DNA from 3 places in the Granulibacter bethesdensis genome. Region 2 is predicted to be linked to each of the others. Evidence: riboswitches for the same ligand, from Rfam matches in the RefSeq annotation. Region 2 holds a riboswitch; each other region holds the start of a gene.
The links. A riboswitch is a leader RNA that binds a small molecule or an ion and turns the genes downstream of it on or off. The one in region 2 is predicted to bind cobalamin.

Region 1 (10,766 bases), 260 kb from region 2:
CAAGGCGCCCAGTAAAGCGCACAATGCTGGCGGTATTGCACGGCTAAAGGCTGTCGCACCGACTGTCGTGGAACAGGCTGCAAAGAAGAAAATTTCGGCAGCATCGGCAAAACCGACGGCAATCAAAACGCCGCGTGCCGCACGTGTTACGAAAGTCGTGGTGGACGATACCTTCGCCGAAGCGTTCGACATGCGCGCGACCGGTGTGATCGTGACTGGCCCCAACCGCAAATGGGCACGTCAGGCGGCGGAGACGATGACCGGCTTCGCGACATCGGTGATTGCCTGCGGTATCGAGGCGGGGATCGACCGCGAACTTCGTCCGGATGAAACACCGGATGGACGCCCCGGCGTGCGGGTGCTGATGTTCGGGATGGGCTGGAACGAAATGCAGAAACAACTGCAAAATCGTGTCGGCCAGTGCGTTCTGACCTGTCCCGGTGCGGCCTGCTATGATGTTGGCATTCCGGGTATGGAGAAGATGAAGATCGGCAGCCTGCTGCGCTATTTCGGCGATGGCTGGCAGATCGCGAAGAAGCTGGGCGGCCGGCGCTTCTGGCGTATTCCGGTGATGGACGGTGAATTCGTGTGCGAAGGCACCACCGGATACACGAAAAACGCAGTGGGCGGCGGCAACCTGATCCTGTTGGGCCGCTCCCCCGCCGCGACGCTTCTGGCGGCGGAAACAGCGGTAGAGGCCATGAAGGTGGTGCCGGATGTAATCATGCCTTTCCCAGGTGGAATTGTCCGTTCCGGCTCCAAGGTCGGATCAAAATACAAGATGCTGCCGGCCTCCACCAATCATCGTTTCTGCCCTACCCTGCACGGCCAGGTGGAAACCGATCTGGATGACGATACGCGCAGCGTACTGGAAATCGTGATCGATGGTCTGACGGCAGAGGCGGTGGCCGATGCCATGCGGGCCGGTATGGAAGCAATCATGAAGCTGGGGCCTGATAAAGGCGCATCCCGTATTTCCGCCGGTAATTACGGTGGTAAACTGGGCAGGCATCATTTCAAGCTGCGGGAGTTGCTGCGGTGACCATTCGTCTCACTCTGAAGGCGGACCCGGAGCAGCGCCTCGATCTGTCCGCCTTGACACCGGAAAAGCTGGATGGCCTCAACAAGGCCGCCATCGAAAAGCTGGAAATCAATACCACCCGTGAAGTGGTGACAGTCGGTGACGCGTTTAAACTGCGTGGAACCGGTAGCGAGCAGATTGTGATCGAGGGCGGTTCCGACCGGCTGGATTACGTCGGCGCAGGCATGGCCAGCGGCTCCGTGCTGCTGGATGGCGATGCAGGGGCCTATGCTGGTCGTGGCATGAAGGGCGGTGTATTGCAGATTCTCGGCAGTGCTGGTCCTTATGCGGCCTCCGGGCTGAAAAACGGCCTGATCGAGATTTCCGGCGATGTGGCGGAACGCCTCGGCGCTCCCGCGGCGGGCGAGCAGTATGGCATGGCCGGCGGCATGGTTGTCGTCCGGGGGGATGCCGGGCCGCGGGCCGGGGATCGGCTGAGGCGCGGCGTGATCGTGATCGAGGGCGATGCCGGGGAAGCCGTCGGCAGCCGTATGGCCGCCGGCACGATCGTTGTCTGTGGCGAGGCTCATGGTCTGCCGGGCTATCTGATGCGCCGTGGCACGCTGGTGCTGGGGGCAACGGCGGAGGTTCTGCCAACCTTCATTCCGGTGCATGCGCCGGATCTGGTGTTCACCCGTCTGTTGGTGCGCACGCTGGACCCTGTCAGCCGGAAAGCAGCGCGTCTGGCCAGTCGCGCGGCATCCCGCTATGCCGGTGATGGTGCCGTGATCGGCCGGGGTGAGCTGTTCCTGCTCGAAGCGTGACAGAAACGTCTTTATCACGCGATGCAGCTGACCGGCGTCAGGCTCTGCTGACGGCGGAACAGGCATTGCGGGATGAAGGTGTTGTTGCGTTGCTGGTGCAGGCGCCTGATATCAATGGCAGCCTGCGCACCAAGATCACGCCGCTCCGGTTCTCGACCGAGGGGGAGGCATTCAACGCGATGTTGTATGCCTCCAGCCCGGCGGATGGAGCACCGGTCCATGAGCCGCTCTATGACGGGGTGGTGGGACGGCGGGAGGCTGGCTTCGCCAATATTTTGGCGCTGCCTGATCCTGATACGGTGCGATGGCACCGGTGGGATCAGGATTTCGCCTCGGTTTTTCTGAATACCTATCTGCCTGATGGGTCTCCATGCCCGGTCGATCCGCGTTATCTGCTGCGCTCCCAGCAACGGAGGGCAGAGGAAATGGGGTTCGAGGCGCGGTTCGGGCTGGAATATGAATGCACCCTTTTCCATGCGGATGATGCGCTGGTTCAGGCAGGTCGGTTTGATGCCCTGACTCCGTACGGCTGTGGGGCGGTCAATTATGATCTTCATCGTGACAGGGGTTTTCCTGATCTTGCTGCGGCCTTGATGGCGCGGCTTGATATGTTGGGCATCCGTGTGGCCAGCATTGTCAGCGAATATGGGCAGGGCATTTACGAGATCGCGCTTGGTGCTGAAACGCCATTGCTGGCGGCAGATAATGCCATGCGCATGAAATCGGTGCTGCGTCAGCTCTGTGCAGAGAATGGATTGCTGGTGACGTTTATGGCGCGCTCCCGTCCGCCGGGGTCTGAGAGCGGATGCGGTCTGCATCATCATCAAAGCCTGTGGCGGGATGGGCAGAATGTATTTGCGGATGGAAGAAATCTGTCCGCACTGGGCTGCTCTTATCTGGCGGGATTGCTGTCCGGCATGCGGGATGCGCATTTGCTGTTCCGCCCGACAATCAATGCTTATCGACGCATGGATCGGGAGGCATGGTCACCTGATCGAGCCGATTGGGGCATCGAAAACCGCATGAGCGCTGTGCGTGTCATCCCCGGAGCCACGTCCGGGAGGATGAGGCTGGAGCACCGCGTACCGGGTGCCGACGTCAATCCGTATCTGACGATCGCCGCCATGCTGGCTGCCGGGCTGGATGGCATCCAGAACGCGGCCGTATTGTCTGATGATGTGGGTGATCTGCCGGGTACGATCAAAGAATCTTTGGCTGCATGGGAAGAATCAGAGCGTGCACCACGCTGGTTTGGAAATGCATTCTGCACGCATATGGCGGCAAGGGGGTATGCGGAAGCAAGAGCCTTCGAGCAGTGGCTGATGGCACATGTGACGGGATTTGAATACCAGCGTTATTTCCATAGCGTATAAGCGAGAAAGCGGACGATCATGATTTGATCGCCCGCTTTTATTTTATTTCGCCGGCTGCGTAAGAGTATTACGGAGCGCCTGTGCGGCAGAAACCATATTAACCAATGCCGGCCTGACCTCTTTCCAATGGCGGGTTTTCAGTCCGCAATCCGGATTGACCCATATCTGTTCCGGCAAGAGATGTTTCAGAGCCTTTTGCAGGAGCTCTGTGATTTCAGTGACACTTGGAATACGGGGGGAGTGGATATCATAGACACCCGGCCCGATTTCGTTTGGATAGCGAAAATCCGTGAATACATCGAGCAGCTCCATTTTAGAGCGCGATGTTTCAATAGAGATGACATCGGCATCCATCGCGGCAATAGCATCGATGATATCGTTGAATTCAGAGTAGCACATATGGGTATGGATCTGGGTCGTGTTTCGGACACTGCTTGATGACAGGCGGAAGCAGGAAACAGCCCAGCCCAGATAATGTTGCCAGTCGGAGGTTTTGAGCGGCAATCCTTCACGAAAAGCGGGTTCGTCAATCTGGATGATTTTGATTCCTGCTGCTTCCAGATCAGAAACCTCATCACGAAGCGCCAGAGCAATTTGCTGGCAGACCTTTTCGCGAGGAATGTCGTCACGCACGAACGACCATTGCAGCATTGTCACCGGTCCTGTCAGCATGCCTTTGACGGGCCGCTCTGTCAGAGACTGCGCGTAGCAGGCCCAGTCAACCGTCATGGCATGGGGACGGGAGACATCGCCGAAGATGATCGGCGGCCGCACATAGCGCGATCCATAGCTCTGGACCCAGCCATGTGCCGTGAAGGCATAGCCGCTCAGTTGCTCGCCGAAATACTGTACCATGTCATTACGTTCGAATTCTCCATGGACCAGTACATCAATACCGGCCTCCTCCTGCCACCGAATGGCCTGTTCGGTTTCCTGACGCAGAAAAGCGGCATATTCCTCGCTACTGATACGCTGTTTCGCGTGATCGGCCCGTGCCTTACGCACAGCATCCGTTTGTGGAAAGGAACCGATTGTTGTCGTTGGGAGCAGGTTGAGTTTCAGTGCTGCGCGCTGTTCCTGCACCCGTGTAGAGAATGGAACCTGCCGTTTCGCCATTTCAGGCGAGATGGACGCAATCCGGCTCCGAACAGATTCATTATGCACCTTTCTGGAGGATCTGCGATGTGATGCCGCATCTGATGATGCTGCAAGAGCATGGGAAACGACATCACGCCCATTTGCCAGAGCCAGACCGAGCGTCGTCAATTCCTCCATTTTCTGCACGGAGAAAGCAAGCCATTGTCTGACTTCTGAATCAAGACCGGCTTCAGCCTGTAAATCAACTGGCACATGCAGCATTGAGCAGGATGTTGCAATCTGTACCCGATCCTTGCCCAGTTTTGCCACCACGGGTTCCAGTTGATTGAGCTTTGCCGCCAGATCAGTGCGCCAGATATTCCTTCCATCGATAACGCCTAATGAAAGCACCTGATGTAAATGCATTGCCGACAGCACATGATCAAGCTGTTCCGGTGCGCGCACCAGATCGAGATGCAGACCGGCGACGGGGAGTGTACGAACCGTGTCCAACATATCGACAATGCTGCCGAAATAGGTGGTGAGCATGATGTTGAGGGATGGCAGCGCCTGCTGCAGCGTATAATACGCATGACGCAATGCTGCTTTCGTAACGGTGTCCAGATCAAGCACGAGGCATGGTTCATCCATCTGAACCCATTCTGCGCCAGCATTGTGAAGCTGTGACAGAATCTCGATATAAACGGGAAGCAGTCTGTCGATCAGCGAAATCGGATCGAAATTGCCGTCCCTGCTTTTACTGAGAGTCAGAAACGTAACCGGTCCCAGCAGCACCGGGCGTGTTTCCAGACCGAGTGCTCTGGCCTCCAGATACTCATCGAGTGGTTTGGAGGAACTCAGTGCAAATCGCTGATCACGATGCAGTTCCGGTACCATGAAATGATAGTTGGTGTCAAACCATTTGGTCATTTCAAGCGCGGGGACAGAAGCATTTCCACGCGCCATGGCAAAGTAAGTGTCGAGTGAGACCTTGCCGCCGGTCCATCCATAATGCTCGGGGATTGCTCCGACCATCACGGTGGTATCGAGCACATGATCGTAAAGCGAAAAATCGTTCGACGGTATTATGGTTATGCCCAGACCATATTGTCTGGCCCAGTTTGCCGCCCGTAAAGCGGCGGCGGTTTTTTGAAGCGCATCGGCATCGGATGCGCCTGACCAGTAGGATTCCAGCGCAGTTTTCAGTTCACGGCGCGGACCGATCCGCGGCACGCCGAGCGTACTGACTGGCAGAGAAGAAAAAGACATCGGCTTACACTCCAGAAAATGGAAGCAAAGGCCGAGCGGACGCATGCAAGGTTACCCGTGATCACGGATTGGAAAACGGGCGTGCAGGCGCACCACCGGGACACCCCGCCCAGGGACGACTATGGTGTCGTGGCAGGTCTCCTGGCTCACGGGTCATCGCCTGCGATCCTGTCTTCCCGAGGCGGAAGCCTCAGTGACGTCGGTGGATGCAGGCTCGCCGCTTACAGTTGCGGGGGCAGCTCCGGCTTTGCTGATGCGCACCGGATTCCCTCTTGGCTCCGGCGTTCGTCTTTGACGGACCCGCAGAACCACGACCAGGCATGCATAGGAAAAAGAATCTCATCAGTCAATGCGGATATAAATATGTCTTTATGTAAATTTTAGCAGCACACCAGATTGATGGTTTTATTGTTATGTTATAACATAACGATCTTGTTTTCCGGCTTCGCGGCTGGTGTGAGGGTTTGCCATGACGAGTTTGTGCCTTTCTTCCGCGTCTCTCGCCCGCCCGCGTTTCCTTTGTGATGAGCCAGCGCCGGACATCAGCCCGTTCTGTGAGAAAACAGCGCATCGCATCGTGGCTGCCGCGTTAAAGAATGGGGCGGCTGGTTTTTTCCCTCGCCAACTGGATGATGTGGTGGCGCACGCGCTGGAATATGCGCCTGATCGCAGCCTGCCGGAAATGCGTGTGCTTGGGCCTTCGTCAGGAATGGCAGCTGCGGTGGAGGAGGTCTGCCGGGATGCAGCTTTCGGTCCGGACTGGCTAAGGGTCTGGCTGGCGCAGGATATACTGGCGCTGGGGCGTCTGTTTCAGGCCATCACCGGGGCCAAGGAACTGCTGGTACGGCTGGAAGCCATTCACACTGATGCTTGCCGCCGCTTTCATGCGGATCATGTCCATCATCGCCTGATCTGTACGTACCGTGGTCCGGGCACACAGTGGATTCACCCGGATATGGCAACAGAATGGGAGCAGGGGAAGGCATGGCCTGTTTCTGCTATTCGTCAGGTACAGACTGGTACTGTGATCATCATGCGGGGCCGCCGGGCGGAAACGGCGCAGAAACCAGCCTTGCTGCATCGGTCTCCGCCTGTCGCGGGCAGCGGCATCACAAGGCTGTTTCTCGCCATTGATGATGCCACTGACCATGACAACGGTGATGATATTATTCCGGAATGATCCAGGGGGTCACATACTGCATGACGACAACGATAATGCCGAGCACCAGTGTCAGGATGATGCTGTGCCAGAAGGTGCGGGCCAGGACCGCGCCTTCCTGACCTTTCAGATTGGTGGTGGCAACGCCGGTGGCGATATTCTGTGGGGAGATCATCTTCCCCATAACGCCTCCGGAAGAATTAGTCGCGGCAAACAGTACAGGATTCAGATGCAGCTGATTGGCGGCCACGACCTGTAAATTCCCGAACAGCGCATTTCCGGATGTATCGCTTCCGGACAAAAACACGGCAATCCAGCCGAGAAAGGCGGAGAGGATAGGAAAAGCCGGTCCTACCGACGCAACGGCCAGACCAAGTGTATAGGTCATGCCTGAGTAATTCATCAGATAGGCAAGGCCGATGATCAGCGAGACGGTCAGAATGGCGATGCGTGTCTGCCGCCATGTTGCAATCATGGCATCGAGGAAGCCGCGCGGTCCGATGCCAACCATGAGCGAGGTCAGGATGGCGGCCAGCAGAATGGCCGTACCACTGGCCAGTGGCTGAAACACCCAGCTGGCTGCATAAGGTTTGCCATACAGGGTTATAAATACGGCATGATCCAGTCCTGGCCAGGGGATTTTATGTGCCCCGATCTCAAAGATGCGTAATGACGTCCAGATGATCACTACGGCGGAGACGGTGAGCCACGGCAGCCAACCCTGCCATGATGGTATCGGTGCGCGATCGGATTGCGCTTTTGCGGCGGTCTGGCTGCGATCAATACGGAAAGCAGGATCAGGTTCAGGCTGCCATATCCGCAGGAAGCCGATCGTAGCGGCAAGGGCGGACAAAGATGAAAGAACGTCGGTCAATTTGTAGTCGATGAAGTTGGAAGAAACGAATTGTCCCAGTGCAAAGCTGCTGCCTGATACAAACAAAACCGGCCAGAGCGCACGAACCGAGCGCAGGCCACCATAAACGACCATCACATAGAAAGGCAGCAGCAGGGCCAGCAGTGGCAGCTGCCGCCCGACCATGGAAGCCAGCACGGTGTCAGGCAGGCTGGTGACTTGCCCCAATACCGTCACCGGTGCCCCCAGCGCACCGAAAGCGACGGGTGCGGTGTTGAAGATCAGGGTGTAGGTCAGGGCTTCGATTGGCGGAAAGCCGACCAGCACCAGCAAGGCGCTGGTAATGGCGATGGGGGTGCCGAAACCGGAAACGCCTTCCATCAGTGCTCCGAAGCAGAAACCGATAACGATCAGAACTACCCGCCGATCATCCGGCAGATGGTCGATCACCCAGTCGCGGAATGCGTCGAAGCGTCGTGATTGAACAGCGACATTATAGAGTACAAGCGCGTTGAACACGATCCACATCACCGGCCACAGCGCGAATGTCATTCCGGCGGCGATGCTGTTGAACGCGATGCCAGGTGGGCATTGCCAGATCAGAACGGCGCAGAGCAGCCCAACGACCAATCCGGCAAGGGAGGCCTGCCAGGCTGGCCGCCGCACGACGCCGAGCAGGATAAGAACAGTGGCGATGGGAAGGATCGCCACCAGAAAAGACAATGGCAGGCTGTCCGAAACGGGCCTGAGAATTTGCTGAAACATGCTAAGGAATTGTCCAGTCCTGTGCTGAAGGATGGGCTTCAGTGGATGGGTTGCGTGTGGAGCGGCACGGGAAAAAATCGAATGTCCGTATCATGGTATTTCTGGCAGAGGACAAGGCTATTCAGCCTCCACAAGAAAAGAATTGGGACGGAGACTGGTTCAGTGTGCTGTATCCGGGTCAGCGCCGGTCCGGCAATCTGTGCGTAAGGCATCGATTGCCTGCATGTCGGTGGCATCCAGACTGAAATCGAACAGAGCGATATTGTCTTTTATGCGTGATGGCGTAGCTGATTTCGGGATGAGCGCGCTGCCATTCTGAAGATGCCATCGCAATACGATCTGTGCGGGACTACGTTGATGTCTGGCGGCAATAGCCGCAAGCTTTTCGTCATGCAGCATGCTTCCGCGCGCCAAAGGACTCCATGCCTGCGTCACGATGCCTAATGAGGCATGAAAGGCCCGCAAGGCGGGTTGAGGCAGGGCCGGATGTAACTCCACCTGATTGAGACAGGGTATCACGCCCGTTTCATCAATCAGGCGGCGCAGATGTGCGGGCTGAAAGTTGGCAACGCCAATCGACCTTACCCTGCTTTCTTTCTGTAAGCGTATCAACGCCCGCCATGTGTCTACATAGCGATCACGCGCAGGCACAGGCCAATGGATCAGATAGAGATCCAGATATTCAAGCCCCAGTCTTTCCATACTGAGATCAAAAGCATGCAGGGTCTGATCATAGCCCTGATCGTCATTCCAGAGCTTGGTAGTGATGAACAGTTTGCTGCGAGGAACGGAGGCGGAAGCAATGGCAGCTCCTGTCTGCTCCTCATTGCCATAGAAAGAAGCAGTATCAATCAGCCGGTATCCGGCTTCAATAGCGGTATGAATAGCCGGTTCGACCTGATGGCCGGTGATTTTGTAGACGCCCAGCCCGATCTGGGGAATGGCGTGCCCATCATTCAGGGACAGCAGCGGAACGTGCGATGCAGCGATGGAGGCCATGCGGAAGTCTCCTTTCTGACAGTTTTTTTCAAAGCGATGACTGTTTTTCAAGCCAGTGAGCCATACCGGCGGCGGCAGCTCGGCCGGTGGCAAAGCATGCCTGAAGCAGATATCCGCCGGTTGGAGCTTCCCAGTCCAGCATTTCACCCGCCACGAACAGGCCGGGTCGGCTGCGGATCATGAAGTGCTCATCCACAGCTTCCCATCGGACACCACCAGCGGTGGAGATAGCACGTTCCAGAGGCTGTACCCCCGTCAGACGCAGGGGCAGGGACTTGATCAGAGCTGCAAGGGGTCCCGGATCGGTTGGGGGAGAGACCGTGCTTTCCCTCAACAAATGGCTTGCGGCAGAGGACAGGGCCAGGGCTTTGCGCAAGGTGTTTGAGAGAGATTCCCTGCGGCGGGCGCGTGCGAGTTTTGCAGCCATGATGTCTTCCGCCATATCCGGGCGCAGATCGAGGCAGAGATCGGCATGGCCATTCCGTTCGATCAGGTCGCGCAGGCGGGCGGAAAGAGCGTAAATCGGGCCGCCTTCCAGTCCGTAAGCGGTGATGATCAGGTCGCCTCGCGCAGTCTGATCGGGTTCTCCGGCAATGGACAGGGCGATGTTTTTGAGAGCCGTTCCTTCATGCCGGCTGATGAAAAACGGTGTCCATGGCCTGGAAAATCCGCAATTCGCAGGTTTCAGCGGTGCGACCGGCAGCCCGGCTTTTGTCAGAGGCGTCACCCAGTCACCATTGCTGCCCAGCCGGGGCCAGGAGGCTCCGCCAAGGCCCAGCAGGGTGGCTGCAACAGGAGGTGGCTGAAGAGTGCTGCCATCCGGGCCGCTCATCAGGAGGGAACCATCCGGCCGCCATCCATGCCATTCATGTCTGGTATGGATGGTGACATCCTGTGCGGTCAGCCGCTCCAGCCAGGCACGGAGCAGGGGAGAGGCTTTCATCGCCCGTGGAAAAACTCGCCCGCTGCTGCCTGTGAACAGGGATTGGCCCAGCCCCTCGGCCCAGTGACGCAGGGCATCGGGTGGAAAAGCACGGAGCGCTGCTTCCAGTGACGGGCGCGCGGAGCCATAGCGTGTCAGGAAATCGGTCAGCGGTTCGGAATGGGTCAGATTGAGGCCGCCGCGTCCGGCCATGAGAAAGCGGCGTGCGGGGGACGGCATTTTCTCATAGACATGGACCGTATGTCCGAGGGCAGAAAGATGCTCGGCGGCGAATAATCCGGCTGGCCCAGCACCAATGATCGCGATACCGCTCATCGGAGGGCAGGCCGTAGCAGACAAGAGCGCAGGATAGGATTCGTGCAGGACATGACGGGGTGATGATAGCGGCTTTCCAGATGCTCGTCTTGACGGGGACGCTCGGAATTGTGGCCGCATGGATGCTGGCGCGTCCTGCCTCCTCTATGGTGCTGCGCGCACTGCCTG
Region 2 (10,766 bases):
ACCACTCCCCTGCCCGCCCGTATTTACGCAGGCGAAGGCATTTGCCAGTTCCTGTTTCTACGCGGCGACAGCGACTGCGAGACCAGCTATGCCGACAAGGCAGGCAAATATATGGGACAACGGGGCGTCTCCCTGCCCCGTATGTAAGGTGCTCTATTCTCGCACGGCACTCTCATCTGCCATCCCGGCAGGAATAATCGCGTCATGAACGGAGCTGGCTGAAGAATATGGATCGGATCAGGATTCGCGGCGGGCATCCGCTGGCCGGGGAAATTGCTATTGGAGGCGCGAAAAATGCCGCTCTTCCGGTCATGGCCTGCGGTCTGCTGACGGATGACAGGCTGGTCCTGAACAATGTTCCACGCCTTGCCGATATCGGCACCATGAAAGCATTGATCGAGCAACACGGTATCACTGTGGAACGGCTCGATCCGCTGGGGCGCATCCTTTCCCTTGGCGGCCAGATCACCAATACCGAGGCTCCCTACGACATTGTGCGGAAAATGCGCGCCTCGGTGCTGGTACTCGGGCCGTTGCTGGCTCGTTGTGGAGAAGCCCGCGTCTCTCTGCCCGGCGGCTGCGCCATCGGCACACGTCCGGTGGACATGCACCTCAAGGGGCTGGAGCAGATGGGGGCCACCATCACACTGGAAAGCGGCTATATCGACGCCCGGGTTCAGGGCCGCCTGCACGGGGCGGATATCGTGCTGCCGATGCCCTCGGTCGGGGCCACGGAAAACCTGCTGATGGCGGCGAGTCTCGCGGACGGCATCACCACCCTGCGCAATGCCGCACGGGAGCCGGAGATAGAGGATCTCGCCCACTGCCTGATTTCCATGGGTGCCAAAATCGAAGGGATCGGCACCGGAGAATTGCGGATCGAGGGCGTGAAGCACCTGCATGGCGCTGAACACAGTATCATTCCGGACCGGATCGAAACCGGCAGCTATGCCTGCGCTGCGGCCATTACCGGCGGCCGCCTGCTGCTGCGCAATGCCAGGCTGGATCATCTGGGTGCAGTCGCCCGCACTCTGCGGGAGGCCGGGGTCGAGATCGAGGAACAGGACTCCGGCCTGCTGGTCAGCCGCCGCAACGGCCTGCATGGCGTCGATGTGATGACCGAGCCGTATCCCGGCTTTCCGACCGATATGCAGGCCCAGTACATGGTGCTGATGTCGGTGGCGGAAGGTGCCTCCATGGTCACTGAAACGATTTTCGAAAACCGCTTCATGCATGTGCCGGAACTGAACCGGATGGGTGCCCGCATCAACGTCCACGGGGCCTCCGCCATCGTCCGCGGAGTATCCCAACTCTCGGGCGCTCCGGTCATGGCAACCGATCTCCGCGCCTCCCTGTCACTGATCCTCGCCGGGCTGGCCGCGGAGGGGGAAACTATCGTCAACCGCGTCTATCATCTCGACCGCGGGTATGAGAGCGTGGCTGAAAAACTTTCCGCCTGTGGGGCTAATATCGAACGGATCAGCGGGTAGACATCAAGCTAGATTTTCTGATCATGAGCAAATTTTTATTGTTGGTAAGATACCATGCAGATCGAAAAGCTAATCGAGAATATAACGGATCAGTTATATCAAGCAAAATTCGTCACTATACCGGATATTATTTCGGATTGGCTGTCTGAAAGTAGCGGTTTAAGCGGAAAAGACGTTCTTGAGATCGGCTGCGGCGAAGGAACGATGGCACTTGGCATGATGCTTCGCAAAAAAGCCAAGCGCGTTGTCGGAGTTGAAGTCCTTGATGTATTTGAGCAGTGCCTGCCTATGGCACAAGCTCAATTGGGTATCTCGGAGCTACCTTCTGATTTACATCTCTGCAAGATTCTTCCAGGTGCCGATCTGAGCATATATGGAACATTCGATGTCGTGTACAGCTGGTCTGTGTTTGAACACATTGCCCAGGACATTTTTCCTTCCGTCATGCGTTCAGTGTTTAATGTTCTTAAGCCTGGGGGGCATCTGTTCATACAAATTGATCCGCTTTATTACTCGGCACATGGTTCACATTTGACCCCATGGCTTGTTGAGCCATGGTTGCATCTGACACTCCAGTCCGATGAGTTCCGGCGTCGCCTGCTGAATGCACCACATACCTCAGCAAAGGTCAGAAATGAGTGGGCTGTTTACATTCCTCTGGACGCGGATAAAGCAACCGAACGCGCAGCACTCTTGGAAACTTATGAAACTCTTAATCGTCTGACAGCCCCTCAACTACGTAGTATTGCTGAAGCAACAGGTTTCGAGGTGATCCGGGACTATCGCACAACGACCGATCTGGAAGTCCCGCCTCATCTGCTGGAAATTTATCATCGCGATGTTCTGATCACCGATCAGATCGTCATACTTCTGCGCAAGCCAGCCGCTGCCTGACACTCTTTGGGCCAGCGGAATTTTGCTGCTGTCTTTCCCGTAACATTCCGCTAAAGAACCGTTCGCGACGGTCCCGCGCGAGCGGGCGAGAAAGGGAATGCCGTGCGCTGCCTTCGGGTAGCAAGTCGGCAGCTGCCCCCGCAACTGTCAGCGATGAGGTGTTCTCCATGCCCCTCTCCGGTTTCCAGCCGGGATGGGCTGCCACTGGATCGGAATGATCCGGGAAGGCTGGAGCCATACCGCTTTCACATCGCGAGCCAGGAGACCTGCCGTCGTCAATGGATCACAACCATCCGGGCGGGGTGTCCCGGAGATGGGGGACATGATGACGAAAGACCAGTTCCGACGCGCAGAGCGTTCCGGAGCGGCAGGCTACGCGCATGCCGGCCGCAATATCACCAGAACCAGATTGTCCAGCCTGTTGCCGCTTGCTTTTGCAACACCTTGCCTGCTGCCATCGCCTGCGGCTTTTGCGGCGGCGGCGAATGAGGGTGACTCTCTGCCTGCCCTGTCAGTGCAAGGGCAGGCCGTGACGAGTGAAGCCACCGGCACACTCTCCCTGAACCAGACCAACACCACCGGAAGCCGCCTGGGTCTCACGCCCATGGAGACCCCGGCCAGCGTCGATACGCTGGAGGGCGACACGATCCGCACCCGTGGCGATCTGCGCGTCGATGCCGCCGTCAGCCGGGAGGCAGGCATCACCATGATCGGCACACCGGGCAATGGCGGCACCGCGCTGAGCGCTCGCGGTTTCACCGGTCAGGCCGCGGTGATGCAGCTTTTCGACGGCGTCAGGCTCTATCCCGGTGCCGGCACCGTGACCTTTCCCTTCGACACATGGAGCACCGAGCGGCTGGAAGTGCTGCACGGCCCGGCCTCCGTCATCTACGGCGAGGGCGCGGTGGGAGCAGTGGTCAACGTCGTCTCCCGCCAGCCTTTCGAGGGAAAAATCCGCAACGAGGTCGCAGCGCTGGTGGATACCAACCTCACCCGCCGTCTGGCGCTGGATAGTGGTGGATCGCTGAGCCGAACCCTCAGCTACCGGCTGGATATCGCCGGGCAGATGTCCAGCGGCTATGTCCAGCGTGGCAATTCGGACAGTCTGGATCTGAAGGGCGCACTTCGCTACCGGCCCAGTCAGGATTTCACTGTGACGGTCTCTCATGATCACGCCATGCAGGACCCGATGCGGTATTACGGCATTCCGCTGGTGCGTGGATCGCTGGACCGTTCCCTGCGCGACCAGAACTATAACGTCCAGAACAGCATCCTGCATTATGAGGATGACTGGACCAATCTGCATGCCGAATGGACACCAACCGCCAGCCTGACCCTGCGCAACATCGCCTACCGCCTCTCCACAAACCGGCATTGGGTGAATGCGGAGAATTATCGCTATCTGCCTGCCAGCAACATGGTGCAGCGGGATGGTTACCTCGATCTGACGCACCAGCAGGAACAATATGGCGACCGGCTGGATGGCACCTTGCGCCATACGCTGTTCGGTCTCGGCAATACGCTCGGTGCCGGGATGGAGGTAAACTACATCAGTTTCAGCCGGTTCAGTAACGCGCCCTTCGGTGGGCTGTCACAGGTTCCGCTCGACAATATCAATCCCGGTTTCTTTATCAATCTGGCCGGAAACCGGAAGGATATTCAGACCACCACATGGCAGGTCGCTCCGTTTCTGGAAGACAGGCTTCAGATCACGCGCCAGATCTCCATTCTGGCCGGGGTGCGGTTCGATCATCTGGACCTGCATAACGCGATGCCCACCACCGGAAAGCCATTCGATAAAACCTATGATGCTCCGACATGGCGCGTTGGGGTGGTCTATCAACCCGTGCAGACTCTGTCTCTCTACGGACAGTATTCGACCAGCGTTCTGCCCCCCACCAGCACGCTGATCACCACCAACCTCGCCAATTCCGCCTTTGCCCTGTCGCATGGCCGTCAGGGGGAGATCGGGATCAAGCAGGCTCTGGCCGATGGCAGGCTGCAATGGACCCTCGCCGCCTATGACATCACGCGGGATAATCTGCTTTCGGCTGATCCGAATAATCCCGGCATCATCCAACAGATCGGGCAGCAATCCTCGCGTGGGCTGGAGCTGAATGTCAGCGCCTCCATCACCCCCCGCTGGAGCGTCAATGCCAATGGCAGCATTCTTCAGGCGCGGTTTGACGATTTTACGGAAACATCCGGCGGTGTGCCGGTCTCACGCAATGGCAACACGCCACCCAATGTCCCCCTGCAAACCGCCAATCTCTGGACGGAATGGGCATTCGCACCACGCTGGCAGGCCCAGGCCGGACTGCGCTTTGTCGGGAGGGCGTTTGCCGACAACGCCAATGCCAATGCGCGCCCGGCCTATACCGTGGTCGATCTGGGTCTGAACTGGCAGCCGGTCGATCAGTTGAGTCTTGCGGCACGGGTCTCCAATCTGTTCGACACCGCCTATGCCGTCACCACCTATGGCAGCCAGCAATGGATATTGGGGCTGCCGCGCACGATCACATTCGCGGCCAATGTGAAGTTCTGATCCCTCAGAGCAGCCGGGAGACCGCTTTTTCCAACTTTTCCGGCTTGCAGGACGGGGCATAGCGGGCCACTGGCACGCCGTCCCGTCCAATCAGGAATTTGGTGAAATTCCACTTGATGCGCCGTGTCCCAAGCAGGCCACGGCATTGACGGGTCAGATAGTCGAACAGCGGATGGGCATTGGTGCCATTGACCTCCACCCGCGCAAACATCGGGAAACTGACGCCATAGTGCGTATCACAAAAAGCCCTGATCTCCTCACTGCTGCCCGGCTCCTGCGCGCCGAACTGATTGCATGGGAAACCCAGCACCACGAAGCCGGAAGCAGCACAACGCTGGTAGAGCGCTTCCAGCCCCTGATATTGCGGGGTAAAGCCACAACGGCTGGCCGTATTGACGACCAGCGCCACCTGCCCACGCCAGCGCGACAGCGGTACGACCTGTCCATCCAGCATGGTCGCCTCAAAATCATAAAGACTGGTCATTGCTGTCTCCGCCCTGGTTCAGGATGGGATAAACCCGCTCTCTCCATCAGGCCAGAGGCGACCGGATGGCTGTATTGCGCCTGATAGCCCGCAATCAGGTGTCATGCGGCCTTTTCCCGCCGCGTCTGCCGGTGTAGACGGCGCGCATGACCGTTCCGCTGACAGCCGGTGACGCTCCCGGCACCTCTTTCCATTCTCCGGGTACCGCCGTGTCGGCAGGGGGCGGGGATAGCACCGCCATGCTGGATGCACCGCTGGTGCTGGCCCTGCCGAAAGGCCGTATTCTCGCCGAATGCCAGCCTCTGCTGGATAAGGTCGGGATTCATCCCGCGGCCGATTATGCGGATGAAAGCAGCCGCCGCCTGCGCTTTCCGACTCATGATCCGGCATTGGACGTGGTGCGGGTACGTCCATTCGATGTAGCCACTTTCGTCGCCTTCGGTGGTGCGCAAATTGGCATTTGCGGTGCCGATGTGCTGATGGAATTCGACTATCCGGAAATCTACGCGCCACTCGATCTGAAAATCGGTGCCTGCCGCATCAGCGTGGCAGAGCCGGTGGCAACAGCCGGGCAGGACAATCCGAGCACATGGTCGCGGGTGCGGGTTGCCTCCAAATACCCCAACATTGCACGCAGACATTTTGCCGCCAGCGGTGTGCAGGCCGAAATCGTTCACCTGAATGGTGCGATGGAACTGGCCCCGAGCCTGGGCCTGTCGCGGGTGATTGTGGATCTGGTCCAGACCGGCTCCACCCTGAAAGCCAATGGGTTGGTGGAAACGCAGGTCATCGCCGATGTCACCAGTCGGTTGATCGTCAACCGCACCGCCCTGAAAACCCGCCCGGAGGCAATCGGCAACTGGATTGCCCGCTTCCGTGCCGCCCTGAACGCCTGAGCGGAGAGCCAGAATGCAGCGTTTTGATACGCGCGCCACGGATTTCGAGGCCCGTTTTGCAGCGTTTCTGAATTCTCCCCGTGAAAGCGGCGCCACCGTCGATCAGACAGTGGCCGCAATTCTGGCCGATGTCGCCACACGCGGTGACGAAGCCGTGCTGGACTACACAGCCCGTTTCGACCGCCTTACCCTGACAGTAGAGACAATGCGGGTGCAGGAGGCGGAAATAGACACCGCCATTGCCCGCGTCCCCTCCGACCAGACCGAAGCTCTGTCACTGGCGGCAAAGCGCATCGAGCGGTTTCATCGCGCCCAGATGCCGCGCGATCTGCTGCTGGATGATGAGGATGGCATCACGCTCGGCATGCGCTGGAACGCGCTGGATGCGGTCGGGCTGTATGTGCCGGGTGGCAAGGCGGCCTATCCGTCCTCCGTGCTGATGAATGCAATCCCGGCTCGCGTGGCAGGGGTGGAGCGCATCGCGATGTGCGTTCCCGCGCCGGACGGGGTGCTGAATCCTCTGGTGCTGGCGGCGGCACGCCTGTCCGGTGTCTCTGAAATCTACCGGGTCGGCGGCGCTCAGGCGGTGGGAGCCTTCGCTTATGGTACCGCTACGATCGGGCGGGTGGATCGCGTGGTCGGTCCCGGCAATGCGTATGTTGCCGAAGCCAAGCGGCAGGTATTCGGCCGGGTGGGAATCGACAGCATCGCCGGTCCATCAGAAGTCGTGGTGCTGGCCGATGCGGCCCAGTCTCCGCGCCGGGTTGCTGTCGATCTGCTGGCACAAGCCGAGCATGACGAAGCTGCGCAATCCATTCTGATCACCATCGACCCGGCCTTTGCCGACGCCGTGGCGGCAGCGGTGGAACAGGAAATTCCCTCCCTGCCCCGCGCCGCCATTGCCGAGGCCAGTTGGCGCGATCACGGCGCGATCATTCTGGCACGGGACTGGGATGAAGCAGCCCGGCTGACTGATCGTCTGGCTCCGGAGCATCTTCAGATCATGACGGATGATCCTGCCGGCCTGTTTGCCCGTATCCGCCATGCCGGCGCAGCCTTCCTCGGCAGTTTCTGCCCGGAAGCGCTGGGGGATTATGTTGCAGGCCCCAATCACGTTCTGCCAACCAACCGGACGGCCCGCTTTGCCTCCGGCCTGTCGGTGTTCGATTTTCTGAAGCGGACCACCTGGATCGCCGCCGAGGAAAGCGGATTGCAGCGCATTGGCCCCGCCGCTGTGACATTGGCCGAGGCCGAGGGTTTGCAGGCCCATGCCAGAAGCATCGCCCTGCGACTGGGGCAGTGATCCCTGCCACGCTTGTTTGCTGTTGCTTTTCTGCCATCAGGCATCCGACGCGGACCTGCCCCCCGCATGGTTTCCTTGACGTGGAGGCCGCCGCGCCCCATGTTCCGCCCGCAATCGACACAATTGAAGAGTTCTGATGTCTAAAGAGGACATGATCGAGTTCAGCGGCACCGTCATGGAGCTGCTCCCCAACGCGATGTTTCGCGTCAAGCTGGACAATGAGCATTCTATTCTGGCTCATACCAGCGGCAAGATGCGGAAGAACCGTATCCGCGTGCTGGCAGGTGACCGGGTCAACGTCGAAATGACGCCCTATGACCTGACCAAAGGCCGCATCACCTTCCGCTTCAAATAAGCGGGCGGGTTCCTGACGTGATGCCGGACCAACCGGCCACCGCGTACCCGCTTGTACTGGCCTCCGCCAGCCCTCGCCGGGCGGCCCTGCTGGCCCAGATTGGGGTCATACCGGCCCTGACCCTTGCCACCGACATCGACGAAAGGCCCCTTAAAGGGGAGGTTCCACGCCTTCTCTCCCGCCGCCTTGCCCAAGGCAAGGCGGGCGCGGCGATGCTTGCGCTCAAGGAACAGTCTCACGCCCCCCTCTCCGCCCCGTTTATCCTCGCGGCAGATACCGTCGTTGCGGTCGGCCGTCGTGCGCTCCCGAAAGCCGAAACAGAGGTCGAGGCCAGGCAATGCCTCACGCTGCTCTCCGGTCGGCGTCATCATGTCTGGACTACGGTGGTCGTGATCGCCCCCGACGGCAAACGGGCCGAGCGAATCGTCGAAAGCGCAGTAACCTTCAACCGGATGACCGACTTCCAACAGGAAGCCTACATCGCTTCCGGCGAATGGCGCGGCAAGGCCGGCGGTTATGCCATTCAGGGTTTGGCCGCCGCTTATATCCGTTTCCTGTCCGGCAGCTACAGCAATGTCGTCGGGCTGCCGTTGTTCGAGACCGCCCAGCTTCTGCGTGGGCTGGGCTTTCGTTCGCTCTGAGATGAGCGGCTCATCCGAATCGCCGCTCTCCCTTTTCCTTCGAGTCTGCTGCTCGCCCGGCGAGCGTCGGGTTGCGCTGACCCGGGATGACCAGTTGCTTGATTTCATGATCGACCGGCCCGGTCGGCCCGATGGATTCGGGGATATGTACCGTGGCCGGGTCATAGCGCGGGTTTCCGCCATGGCGGGCGCATTCGTGGCTCTGCCTGAGGGTGCGGAAGGGTTTCTGCCTGACAGCGCATGCCATGCCTCTCTGCCTAAGCCAGGGGAATCTGTTTTTGTCCAGGTGACCAGATCCGCATCAGGTGGAAAAGGGCCGAGGCTGGCCACCATACCGGACCCGGCGCATGACATGCCGGAAGGGGCCTGCCCCCTGCTGCTCCATCGCGGCCCGACCGGGCTTGATGATCTGGCCGCCGCCTGTCCTGATGCCACGATCCTCGTCGATAATCGGGCCGTATTCGCCTCCCTGCGCCCGATTTATGGGGAGCGTGTGAGGATGGCCGTAGAGCCCGTGTGGGATGAGGCTTTGCAAGCCGATATCGCAGCCCTTGCTACCCCGGATGCCCTGCTGCCCGGTGGTGCCATTCTTCATGTCCAGCCCACAGCAGCGCTGGTGGCGCTGGATGTCGATGCGGGTTCGGCCACTGCCGCACGAGACTCCAAAAATCGCGCCCAGATGCAGATCAATCACGCGATTCTGCCCTCTATTGCCAGGCAGATAAGATTGCGAAACCTGTCAGGTGCCATTCTGCTGGATCTGGCCGGCGTGCAGGCCCGCAAAAGGCCGAGTTTTGCCGCCCCTCTGACAGATGCGCTGGCCCAAGACCCCCTGCACCCCCGTCTGCACGGATTCACCGCGCTCGGTTTCGCCGAAATCTCACGCCAGCGCCGCCGCCCACCTTTGCATGAAATGCTGCATGGCCCGCATGCGGCGGCTCTGGCCGTTTTGCGACAGGGATGGCGCTGGAGCATCGGAAATCCCGGCAGGCAACCGACCCTGCGCCTTTCCCCCGCAGTTCATGAGGCATTGAGCAGCGATAGCGTCGCGCTGGAGGAATTCCGGCACGAGACCGGCCTGCTGCCGATTCTGATCTCTGATCCCGCTTTGCGAGGGGATCGGGCTCTCTGTCCGGAAACAGATTGACCGTATTTTCGATCCCATGGGCTGTTCAATTAGCCTCCCCCCCCGACTCTGAGGATCATCTTGCAATGAGTGCCTCCCGTTGTCCGATCTGCAACAAGCGCGGCTCCGATTCTACGTTTGATCGCAACTATACGCCATTTTGCAGTCGTCGCTGCGCAGATGTGGATCTCGGCCGCTGGTTACAGGAAGATTATCGAATTCCCGGTCCCCCGGCAGAGCAACCAGAATCGTCCGAGGACGAATAAAAGCGTCATATTGTCGTCACCCATCTTGATCCTGGCTTCGGGCTGCGCTAACTCCTGCCCCGCCGGTAGCGGCAGTGCCCAAGTAGCTCAGTTGGTAGAGCATGCGACTGAAAATCGCAGTGTCGGTGGTTCGATTCCGCCCTTGGGCACCATTTTCCCCTTCCTATGCCCATTTTATTGTTTATCCCTTTGTCGTCCCGCAACGTGGCTCAGTCTGCGATGATCGCTGACTGACAATAATGACGATCAAGATGCGCTCCTGCCTGATTGCCGCCGTCTTTCTGATGATTTCAGCAAGCCAGACTGCTCTTGCCGGCAAAACGGAAGAGGCTTTTGCAGGACGCTATGTGTTACGCGGTGTTCCTCAGGCACATTCTGATCTGACGCTGCGGCCGGATGGACGGTTCCTGTGGGATCTGTCTTATGGTTCCTATCATCGCGGCAATATCGGTGACTGGCATGCTGACGGGCAGTCGATCACCCTGGACTCTGATCCTGCTGATACTGCGGATGAGCAGATGCCATTCGATACGATCAATCTCAGTGTGGATTCCACCGGAACACTCCACCTCAAGGAATTCCCCCAAGCCGCCTATTATAAAGAATAGCGGCACGGCTTTATGCTTGAAGCCAGCTATCGACTGACTTCATGATGAACCGCTCTATCGTCGGCCACCCATTCAGGGGGTTCCTTGAGTCAGGTCATCAGTATTACACGTAGCCGGGATGATACGCTCTGGGCCGTCATCGCCTCGGTCGGGCGACG
Region 3 (10,766 bases), 1.2 Mb from region 2:
GATGCGCTGTACGGCACAGATGCCGTTGGACGTCAGCAAACCGCGACGCGCGGCTATGATGAAGCACGCGGAGCCGAGGTCATAAGGCATGGCCGCGCCGTGCTGGATATCGCAGCCCCTCTGGCCGAAGGCAGCCATGCCGATGCCATGCTCTATGCGGTGTATAATGGCAAGTTACGGATCGCGCTGGCCAACGGACATGTGACCGGACTGCGCGATGCGTCCGGATTCTGCGGATATACTGGCGCGCCTGATGCACCGAGCCGTATTCTGCTGGTCCGGCACGGACTGCATCTGGAAATCCTGTTCGATCGCGACCATCGCGTCGGTCGCAATGATAAAGCCGGTATTGCCGATCTGATTCTTGAATCCGCCCTGTCCACCATCATGGATGCGGAAGACTCCGTCGCCGCGGTGGATGCGGAGGACAAGGTCGAAGTCTATCGCAACTGGCTGGGTCTGATGCGCGGCGACCTGACCATCCGGTTCGAGAAAAACGGTGCCTCGGTCGAACGTAGCCTGCATCAGGATCGGGTTTACACCACGCCTGATGGCAGCGGCAGCCTGACGCTGCCCGGTCGATCCCTGCTGCTGATCCGCAATGTCGGTCATCACATGATGACCGATGCGGTTATGCTGGACGGGGCAGAGGTGCCGGAGACCATTCTGGACGCATTCATCACCAGCCTGATCGGACTGCATGATCTGCGCGGCCGGCCCGGCAGGCGCATCACCAACAGCCGAACCGGCAGCCTGTATATCGTGAAGCCGAAAATGCATGGGCCGGATGAGGTAGCCTGGGCAGGGCGTCTGTTCAGCGCGGTAGAAGATGCGCTGAATCTGCCCCGCAACACCATCAAAATGGGCATCATGGATGAGGAGCGCCGGACCAGCCTCAATCTGGCGCATTGCATCGAGGCAGTCCGCAGCCGGGTGTTCTTTATTAATACGGGCTTCCTGGACCGCACCGGAGATGAAATCCACACCAGCATGGAAGCCGGTCCCATGCTGCGCAAGAACGATATGAAGCAGACGGCCTGGTTCGTGGCCTATGAGAATGGCAACGTGGATACCGGGCTGGCCTGTGGCCTGCCCGGCCATGCCCAGATCGGCAAAGGTATGTGGGCGGCACCCGACAACATGGCGGCGATGCTGGCCGAGAAAATCGACCATCAGCGCGCCGGGGCCAGTACCGCCTGGGTCCCTTCCCCCACGGCAGCCACGCTGCATGCGCTGCATTATCATCAGATCGACGTGGCCCAACGGCAAGCGACCATTGCCAGAGAAGGCGCCCGCACCTCCCTGCACGCTCTGCTGACCCTGCCATTGCTGGAGGAGGCGGGGAAACTCACGGCTCAGGAAATCAGGGATGAGCTGGACAATAATGTTCAGGGTATTCTGGGCTATGTCGTCCGCTGGGTAGATCAGGGGATTGGCTGCTCCAAAGTGCCAAACATCTACAATGTCGGCTTGATGGAGGACCGCGCCACGCTGCGCATTTCCGCACAGCACATCGCCAATTGGCTGCGTCATCGTGTCGTGAGCCGGGAACAGGTCGAAGAAACACTGCGCCGCATGGCCGTAGTGGTGGATGGGCAGAATGCGGGCGATCCCGCCTATCGACCCATCGCACCCGCCTTCGATGGACCCGCCTTTCTGGCGGCATGCGATCTGATCTTCAAGGGCACCGAGCAGCCAAATGGCTATACCGAGTTCGTGCTGCATCTTCGGCGTCGAGAGGCCAAAGCCCGGGCCTGAACAGCGCTCCGATCATTCCGGTTCATGATGAGCCGGGATGATCCCGCGTAACTGCCAGCGTCCACCCCCCGCATTCATCTCAACGCGGGAGAGGGGTGCAATGTCGATCCTCCAGAATGCATCAACGGGCGCACCCAGCGCATGGATGACAGCAGCCCGCATCACGGCGGGATGCGTCACCGCCATGACATACCCACCTGAATGCTCAGCCACGCCATTCAGCCAGTCGGATACACGGCGAAGCAGGGCAGAGACCGACTCCCCACCATGCGGCGCCGCATCAGGGTCTTTGATCCATGACTGCACCGCCTCCTTCATGGTCTGTGCGCAATCGGCCAGAGTTCTGCCGCGCCACGTGCCGTACTCCAGATCCGCCAGCGCTGCTGTTATCTCCATCTGCTCAGCCCGTTCAGGCAGGCGCAAAACCTCTGCCGTCTGCTGCACCCTTAATTCGGGGGAGAGAAACAGCTGCCCCATTCTGGCAGGCAGGGAGGGATTCCATATGGCCAGACGCTGCCTCTCCCGCTCTTCGATCGGCTCGTCGCCTGGAAAGCGTGCCTGACGCGTGGCGTCGGTCGCAGCATGACACAGCAGGATCAGACGAAGCATCCCAGCCTTCTCCCCTTCGCAAAATACGCTTTGCATTGACAGGAAAGGTCGGGATTTTCTACGGTTCGTCCACTGCAAACATATGGAAGCCGGTGTAAATCCGGTGCGGTCGCGCCACTGTAATCAGCCTGAGAGGGCTGAAAGTCAGACCCTGTTTTTGCAGACTCTATCCATTTCACCTGCCGTTTCATCGGGGCGCGCTTCCCCGTCAGGAGTTTCCACCCAATGTCTGCCATTTATTCGACCCTTCCCCGTCCGACCGCCACCCCACTGCCTCGTCCGGTTCCGCTGCGGGATATTCTGCCCTGGACGCTGTTCGGGATGGTCATGTTGCTGGCACTGTATTTCGTTGGCATTGAGGAAGGGGCCACCTCCCTGATTTCCGGCATGTATGTCCATGAATTCGTGCATGACGGCCGGCATCTGCTCGGCTTTCCCTGCCACTGACGCCATTATTCTGACCGTATCATGATCCGGACATTGTTGATCCGGGGCATGCTTGCCGGGTTTCTGGCAGGCATTGCCGCGTTCGGGTTCGCACATCTGTATGGGGAACCGCAGGTGGACCGCGCCATCGCTTTTGAAGCTGCCGCCGAACACGCAGCCCATCACACTCATCATGCCTCCGGCGGGACAGCGGAGGAAGCAGAGGCCGAACCTGAACTGGTATCCCGTACCACGCAGGCCGGGCTGGGGCTGCTGACCGGTGTAACCGTGTACGGGGCTGCTTTCGGTGGTCTGTTCAGCCTCGTATTTGCCGCCATGCTGGGCCGCCTGCCACTTGGTCCCCGTGGCCTGTCCGCCTTGCTGGCAGGATGCGGATTTATCGCCATCTGCCTCGTACCGGGGCTGGTCTATCCACCCAATCCCCCTGCCGTGGGACAGGCTGATACCATCACCGAACGCACCACCCTGTATTTCGAAATGCTGCTGATCTCCCTGTCAGCCATGACGCTGGCCTTCGTGATCCGGCAGCTTTTTGCAACACGCTGGGGAGGATGGAACAGCACGCTGGCCGGGGCCGGTTTCGCTCTGTCAGCCCTGCTTCTCATCGGGCGTGTCATGCCGGTTATCAATGAAGTGCCGGTGACATTTCCTGCTGATCTGCTCTGGCATTTCCGGATCGCTGCCTTCGGCACACAGGCCGTGCTATGGGCGGTGATCGGTATCGGCTTCGGCTGGGTTGCAGAGCAGCAGATACAACTGTCAGCCCGCCCCACAAACCGCTAACCCAGCCCTTTATTCAGCCGCGAGACGGGAGGTCTCATCCTCCCTCTCCACCCCCCAATCCACCAATGGCTCCGGATCCTCCAGATCGAAATGCGGCCGGCCGAGCAGGCTGTTGATGATTGTCCCCGCCCGCCATGCCATCAGACTGAGCTGAGGTTCGGCAATCCCATGGCTGTGGCGCCCTGCATTCTGGACAAAGATGCGGGCAGAAGCGGGACCATCCCAGACAGCCGAAAAATCGGGCCGCAATGTGTACCGCCCTTCTTCATCCAGTTTGAGACGCTTCTGGAGCAATCCGAAACAGGCTGGCACGGCTGCCTTGTATCCGGTTGCACAGATGACCGTATCCCCGGTGACCTTATCCATCTGACCATCGAGGTGATGACGCAGATGCAGGGTGATCCCTTCTCCCTGACGCCTTGCAGCCTCCGCCTCCCGATACGGCATCAGCCGCACGAAATCGCGTCGGCCATCAAGGTGGCGGATCTGGTATAGCGCGCGATAGATCTCGTTCAGTGTGGTCGGGGAAGCCCCGTCACTTGCCAGTTTCTGCGCGGCCACATGACGGGCACGCAGATCAGGCGACAGTCCATGGAAGCGCGCGACATAGGACGGCGTAAAATATTCGTTGCTGAAAGCGACTTCATCCAACGATGAGAAATTCATCCGGCGCGTAATCCAGGTAACCTCCCCCACACGGTCTGGCCCCCGACGCAGCAAATCAAGCACGATTTCCGCACCGCTCTGCCCCCCACCGACCACAATGACATGGCGACCCGTGTAATCACGGTCTTTCTCGGCAAAACGGGATGTATGCAGGCACATATCTTCCAGACCAGCCGCCCAGCGCGGCAGATAGGGATGATGCCCGGTTCCGATCAACACATTGCGCGATCTGACTTCTCCATGGCGGTGCGTCAGCACAAAGTGACGGCCATCGAAATCAACCGACTCAACGGGGGTTCCGAAGTGCAGCGATGGAAGCTGTGCTGCAACCCAGCCGAGATAATCATCGAATTCCCGGCGATAGATTCCTTCAAATCCCGCTGTGATGAATTCGTAAAACCGGCGCCGCGCCACCAGATAGGAGGTAAAGCTGAACGGGCTGGTCGGCTGTACGGCACTGACCAGATCCTTCAACCATGATGTCTGCAAGGTGACATCAGGCAGCATCATGCCGGGATGCCAGGCAAAGCGCGGGTTGCGATCAAAAAACTGCGCCTGCACCTCCGGCACGCCATCCAGCAGGGCCGCAACACTCAGATTGAACGGTCCGATCCCGATCGCCGCAAGATCCTGCAACGGAGAGTCAGAAAACTGAAAGCGATCCGTCATCAGGCCATACTCCCTGACTGTAAAGCTGAGTATTGGTGCGGGGCATAATTCCAATCGCCGCGAAGTGACCAGTCATCATAAAGAGGATTATGGAGAGACGTTCCGATTTCAGGTTTCGGCCGTACCGGTGTGTCGCCATACCCGATGGAGAAACGGGCACGGTTGATGCAGATACGCATCATGGTCGGGGCAAAAAGATCAAACATCTCAAAACGTGCCGCCAATTCCGGACAGCCGGCCTGATATCGACGGATGACACGGGCGAGACCCTGATAAAAAGCCTGCTCAGGATATCCATCATGCATCAGCAAAGCATCTGACAGGAACCGAAGAACACTGACAAAATGGCCCGTCTGGAGATGATGAATCAGATGCTCGGCCGGACGCCGGCCAACCTGATCAGCCAATCCTTCCGGCAGAGTCTCATGCTCCGGCAAGGCAGGAGTGACGAGATCGAAATCCCCCTGCAAATCCTTCAACGCCACGCCACAGGGCACCCAGTCTTTCAACAACAGCGTGACATTCTGTCCATGGGCGATAAACCCGGCGCCATAGCGGCACATCAGATGATAAAGCGGGACCACGACAGAAGAAAACAACCTCTCAAGCCAGATGTCGCACGGCATGGAAGAACGGCGGATACAGGCCGAGATCAGCGGCACACCATCCCCGCCACTCACCTGCAATGCCCCCAACATGATGGCTCGCTCATCCCCGGCCAGTGATGGCTCAGCACGCTGCCGCCATACGGCGCCCAGTAATTCATGAAAACGGTAGGGAGCCTGAGCAATTTTTCCATATACAATTTGCGGCACTGCATAACCAGCCATATCCCGAAGGATCAGGACCTTCGTATTATGGAAAACAGAATCTTTGGCGACACATTCACTCAGCCATGATGACAGGCCAACACCGGTCAGAATGCCTTTACCAGGCAGGCCACGCCATGCAGACGTATTGAGAATGGTTACCGGCAGTTTGATATCATGCGCCGCCGCTCTTTCGGCATTGGCCAGCGTCCGTAGCGATTGTTGTGGTCGATAAAGATCACCCCTTTCACCCAGTGGTACAATCCTGCCTGATGCAATATCAGCTGCAAAATGCGTCTGGATATAATTCTGCCACTGCCATGGATGCACCGGGATCAGACGATGACTGATTCTGTCAAATCCACGCTCGAACAGAATACGATCAATCTCCCGCAGATCATCAACACGCAGCATTTCCGACAAAAGATCATCTTCGCTGATATCACGCGTCATACCACCAAGGCAGGCTTCACGCGCCACAGCAATCCAGTGCAGGCGGAACACAGGATCATATTCAGGGGCATAGGCGCGCTGATCTTCCAATCCCCAGCCAACCCTGCCTTTCGAGGCCGGCGCTTTGGGATGCCCATCGAGCCTTGCCTGCAAACGATCATTGTCGAGATCAAGCATAGCCGTCGCAGACAGACCATCCCGCCTTCTCAGCAGTTCCATATCGGTTTGCAGTGTGGCGTACAGCTCCTGCAGATACATTGCCAATGTCGCATCACTCATACCCAGTGCAGATTGTGCATCCACAAAAAACTGTGCAGCATCATGGGCCTGACTTTCATCGCCGTTTTCAATCCTGATGATACTATCAGGATCGATCGTCAGCTGCCCCCAGATGCGCAGCTCCGCTTCACACCGGTAACGCACGTCACCAAAGCGGAATATCCATAGTCCGCCGGCTTCTTCCTCGGGATGAAATGCTTCCTCATAGGCCAGTTCAGACAGGGACTTGGCAAGACAGGTCAGATTGACGCGTCGCCACAGGGAAGCATGCAAGGAGGCATGGCGGAGAGCATCCTGACGATCACGCATCACGTTGAATTCATTTGATACAATCATCTAATGCACTCCCTGAAAAAGTGATCACGTGTGCAGGTAATCAGCATCGAACGTTTGTGCGGAAAATCGAACTCGTATTCCAGCTTGTAACCGGATTCCTCACAGAGACGCAGCATATTGCTATGAGCGGCACTCGGTTCCCCAACGACCTTTCGTGTTCGGCAATCATCCAAAAACAGGCAATGCGTGATCGCACGGAACCATGCCAGCGTACGGTCGCGACCAAGATGGCGTTTTTCTCCAACCAGCACATGCCAGCCACGATCATAATCATCGGCATCGTAATGCGGGCCGAGCCTGTCTTCCTTACCCCAATAGATCTCGAAATAGGTCGATGGCTCACCATCCAGTTCACCGATCACGGAGAATGCATGCGGATCAGCATCCATACGACGCAGATAGGCTTCATGCTTTTCAATCGGGCCGGCTTCATCCCAGAATTTTGCCACACGCGGCTGGTTCTGCCACATATGGAACAGTTCGAGATCACGGCCGATATCCAGTGCACGCAAGGTTAATTCATGCCCGGTTATGGCATCACGCCGTCGATAGAACACACCTTTCGGAGCAGGCGGACGTAACGGATGATCACGCCCATCCGCGAGCGCACGACGCAGAAGCGGCTGACGATGCGCAGGTGGACCGGCCTGCCAGAAATCCCGGTGCTGACGATGCCCCTGCCGGTACAGCAAAGCTGTGTTATCCCGTATCTCATGCACCGGGAATGATGCATCGGCAGGATCAGAAACCGATTCAAGAGAAACTGAAAAACAATCAGCCCCTTCTGAAAAAGCATAATCAGCCAGGACATAGATCAGAAAATTTCTGTCCCTTTCCGGCATAGACCAATGCAGGCCGATGGCCTTGGCCATTTCCTCCTCAAAATGAAGGTGCGTATGAGCGACGACAGATCCATTAAGCAGTATGCTCAGTTCGCCTCCTCCCATGATCATGACAGAGCGGCCATGTGCATCCCGGAATGTCCAGACCGGGGCCATATCCTTAACCGGTAGCGCGACCGGATGCTCCAGAACACCACTCATGACTGCACCAGCGGATTTGGAACGGATACATAACTGGCAAGAGGGCTGGCAGTATCTGCGTTTTCGTTGACATCCCTCAGGTATGTCATCACATTGCCTTTCATCCAGATCGACGGACAATCCAGCAGGTAGCGAATCACAGATGGATCACGCAGCCCATCATCGCTCATGGATTGAAGTCTTTGCCGTAAAATGCGTAGAAGTGCCTGTTCCTGTGCGACTCTATCGAGCACAAGTGTATCAAGAACGCCGAATACGGAATTACCGATCAGATAATACCCGATCAGTTGCGGCCCCAATGCGGCATCGATGATATTATCTGTCCATCGTCCCAACTCTGGAACGTAAGTTCGTAGAGTCTCGATCATATCGGTTGCAATGGCCGTGCCCTGGCAATCACGGAACCAGGCCTGTTCGGGCCAGCCATTCCGCAGACCAAGCACGACATTCTGCTGATGGGCACTCATCATCACACCATGACGGGCATGGAGATACAGTACCGGCTCCATCAGAATAGCGAGGAAACGGCGAAACCATTCCTCCGCAACATCGGACTGGCTGCGTTTATCGCGTGTAGCGATCATGCGGATGATATGGCCCAGTCTGCTGGGAGCATTTCTGTCGAACAGATCATCCTGACAAAGCGTCGCAAGCATCGCAACATGACGACCACCTGCATGTACGCCCTTTGCTTTATCGGCGAAAGGATTATCCCTGAATACAACGGAACTTTCGACCATAACCTTCCCATCAAGCCCTCTCAGGGACAAATGAGCTGGTTCTTCGATCACTGAAAAACCCTGATAGCGGGTAAAGACATCCCGACCGACCGGGCCACGCAACAGACGCGCCAGATGCAGGCCGCGATCAAGCTCACGCGGCAAAATTGTACGAATCGAATTGGTAATCCGCATCGATAGCGAGAACTTTATCATTAATGGAGACTGCGCACTCCATAGACTGCGCAGGGATGCAGTTGCACGGAATTGTGGCCCCATGACACCCAGATCGCGCAGCCGATCCTCCATGCGCAGACTGGCAAGTTCGGGCAGGCACAAAAGTTGACCGGCTTGCCAGGGATGAACCGGTAACAAGGTCCAGCCTTCCGGGACGGCATGCAGTGCTTCCTGACCGGCATCGGTCGATGCAAGCATCTCTTTCAGCAGTGACTGTATGTCGGCCACGTGAACACTGTCGCCAATTACGTGATCCGGATGGACTGCGAACCAACGTAACGCGAAGCTGTTGCCATGATCAGGCCCATACGCCGCATCTTCACTTTCAGAGAGGCCTTCACGGAATTTGGGTGCGGGATGAAACGGATGACCCAGGATCAACCCCTGTTCCGCCGTGATAAAATCAGGCATACTGTCTGCCTGATCATGTGTTCTATATTGATGACTGAGCAAGGCGGCTGAGACACGTTCGGCGCTGTCCATCACGCGCTTTCGGAAAGTCATCCTGGTCGGCAGGGATGCCGTCTGTGCAAAGGCCGTGTGATCCAGGAGAAGATCCAGCAGCAAACGCATATCCACCGATCGGATGGCACCATGACGCCTCAGCAAAGGCGGCCCCGCAAATCTGAAACGCCCGGTTTCAGTGGACGCGGCAAGCGGCAGCAGCAACTCCCCTTCCTGCAACAGCAGGGGAACTGAAATCGCACCTGCCGGACAATGCACATATGCACCACATCGTGATGCAGCTTCCTGCGGATCGAGCTTTTTCCAGCCGCGCCATTCACGCAGCACACCGTTCAGCAATGTCGTCGTTGCCATTCCGGCCTCAAAGGAACGACGTTCAATGCATGCTGACGTATCGCGGGTTTCCATGGCTTCCAGCACAGGCGTTTCCCTTTCTGTTGCATATCGTGCCGCTTTGCGGAGAATCACCTTGCGGCATATTGCAATTGATATTCATTCCTAATTTAATGCTGAAATGCAACCCCGGAACCCCTCCCTCTCTGCGGGCATCAGCCCTGCTGATCCAACATCACCCGATGTTATCACTTTGTCGTGCGCAGATCGTTTCGGCTTTGCTTCGCTTGTCTGCTGTGTAGGGCTGACACAATCATCACTGATTGCATTTTTGCCGATTTTATCGATCAAAACAGGATTATCTGTTCTGTCACTTGGTATTGTTACCAGTTGTGGAATGCTGGCCATGCTTGGTGGTGCGCCTCTGGCGGGATGGCTGAGCGATCGGGCAGGTCGACGACAGACTTTGATGGCCTGCCTTGCCATTTTCTGCGTAGCCCAGCTTTTTCTGGCGGCCATTGTATCGGCTGCGATGAACGGGACTTTATCCCCTTCGCTCTGTCTCGGACTGTTGATGATATGCCGCCTGTTACATGGCATCGCGACAGGCGGCCTGCTTCCAGTGGCACAGGCATGGGTCGCCGATCTGACCGGAATTCAAGGTCGTATGGCTGGGCTTGCAGCCATCAGTGCCGGGTTCAGTGCCGGTCGGCTGGCGGGTCCGCTGCTGGTCTCGGCCACTTTACCGCTGGGGGCTACAATGCCGCTCTGGGTCATGGCGCTGCTGCCCCTGCCGCTCGGCAGCATCCTGTTACGCCGCCCGCCCCCGGAAAGCTGTCATAGGAACATCCGGCCCCGATCAGGGGCTGCATGCTGGCGCAATCCGGCGATTCTGCGGTTGCTGATATTGGCCGCCATCGTCAACATTGCTTTTGGTGCCTTGCATTTCGTGCTTGGCCCCTTGTTCCAGCAAAGGCTGGGCTGGACCGCACAGATGGCAGGAATCAGGCTGGGCTGGATCACCGCCCTGATGGCAGCCCTGATGCTGGCAAACCAGATGAGCATCATTCCGCGGCTGACCGCATGGCCACGGCACACTCTGGCGGTCGGCATAGCCGTGATCTGGCTATCCGCACTCTGTCTGACCTGCGGGCAGGGCA

Region 1: linked by a shared signal. The riboswitch ahead of metE (5-methyltetrahydropteroyltriglutamate--homocysteine S-methyltransferase) and the one ahead of GbCGDNIH6_RS05355 (TonB-dependent receptor) in region 2 are both predicted to bind cobalamin.
Region 3: linked by a shared signal. The riboswitch ahead of GbCGDNIH6_RS11845 (CbtB domain-containing protein) and the one ahead of GbCGDNIH6_RS05355 (TonB-dependent receptor) in region 2 are both predicted to bind cobalamin.

The regions. Positions count from the first base shown of each region.
Region 1 is NZ_CP018192.1:906,070-916,835, forward strand. It holds gene fhcD (formylmethanofuran--tetrahydromethanopterin N-formyltransferase) at 1-1,042, shown strand, start outside; gene GbCGDNIH6_RS04070 (formylmethanofuran dehydrogenase subunit C) at 1,039-1,845, shown strand; gene GbCGDNIH6_RS04075 (glutamine synthetase family protein) at 1,842-3,218, shown strand; gene metE (5-methyltetrahydropteroyltriglutamate--homocysteine S-methyltransferase) at 3,261-5,564, opposite strand; cobalamin riboswitch at 5,679-5,892, opposite strand; gene GbCGDNIH6_RS04085 (DUF1826 domain-containing protein) at 6,034-6,744, shown strand; gene GbCGDNIH6_RS04090 (L-lactate permease) at 6,731-8,341, opposite strand; gene GbCGDNIH6_RS04095 (aldo/keto reductase) at 8,501-9,340, opposite strand; gene GbCGDNIH6_RS04100 (BaiN/RdsA family NAD(P)/FAD-dependent oxidoreductase) at 9,369-10,598, opposite strand; gene GbCGDNIH6_RS04105 (hypothetical protein) at 10,679-10,766, shown strand, end outside.
Region 2 is NZ_CP018192.1:1,166,946-1,177,711, reverse strand. It holds gene dcd (dCTP deaminase) at 1-147, shown strand, start outside; gene murA (UDP-N-acetylglucosamine 1-carboxyvinyltransferase) at 228-1,490, shown strand; gene GbCGDNIH6_RS05360 (methyltransferase domain-containing protein) at 1,545-2,384, shown strand; cobalamin riboswitch at 2,436-2,672, shown strand; gene GbCGDNIH6_RS05355 (TonB-dependent receptor) at 2,707-4,929, shown strand; gene GbCGDNIH6_RS05350 (glutathione peroxidase) at 4,934-5,413, opposite strand; gene hisG (ATP phosphoribosyltransferase) at 5,653-6,309, shown strand; gene hisD (histidinol dehydrogenase) at 6,323-7,612, shown strand; gene infA (translation initiation factor IF-1) at 7,749-7,967, shown strand; gene GbCGDNIH6_RS05330 (Maf family nucleotide pyrophosphatase) at 7,988-8,608, shown strand; gene GbCGDNIH6_RS05325 (ribonuclease E/G) at 8,610-9,755, shown strand; gene GbCGDNIH6_RS05320 (DNA gyrase inhibitor YacG) at 9,821-10,000, shown strand; tRNA gene GbCGDNIH6_RS05315 (tRNA-Phe) at 10,077-10,152, shown strand; gene GbCGDNIH6_RS05310 (hypothetical protein) at 10,240-10,608, shown strand; gene GbCGDNIH6_RS05305 (hypothetical protein) at 10,693-10,766, shown strand, end outside.
Region 3 is NZ_CP018192.1:2,620,970-2,631,735, forward strand. It holds gene GbCGDNIH6_RS11835 (malate synthase G) at 1-1,758, shown strand, start outside; gene GbCGDNIH6_RS11840 (histidine phosphatase family protein) at 1,771-2,367, opposite strand; adenosylcobalamin (AdoCbl) riboswitch at 2,440-2,530, shown strand; gene GbCGDNIH6_RS11845 (CbtB domain-containing protein) at 2,593-2,814, shown strand; gene GbCGDNIH6_RS11850 (CbtA family protein) at 2,836-3,597, shown strand; gene GbCGDNIH6_RS11855 (lysine N(6)-hydroxylase/L-ornithine N(5)-oxygenase family protein) at 3,607-4,932, opposite strand; gene GbCGDNIH6_RS11860 (IucA/IucC family protein) at 4,932-6,809, opposite strand; gene GbCGDNIH6_RS11865 (GNAT family N-acetyltransferase) at 6,806-7,852, opposite strand; gene GbCGDNIH6_RS11870 (IucA/IucC family protein) at 7,849-9,741, opposite strand; gene GbCGDNIH6_RS11875 (MFS transporter) at 9,788-10,766, shown strand, end outside.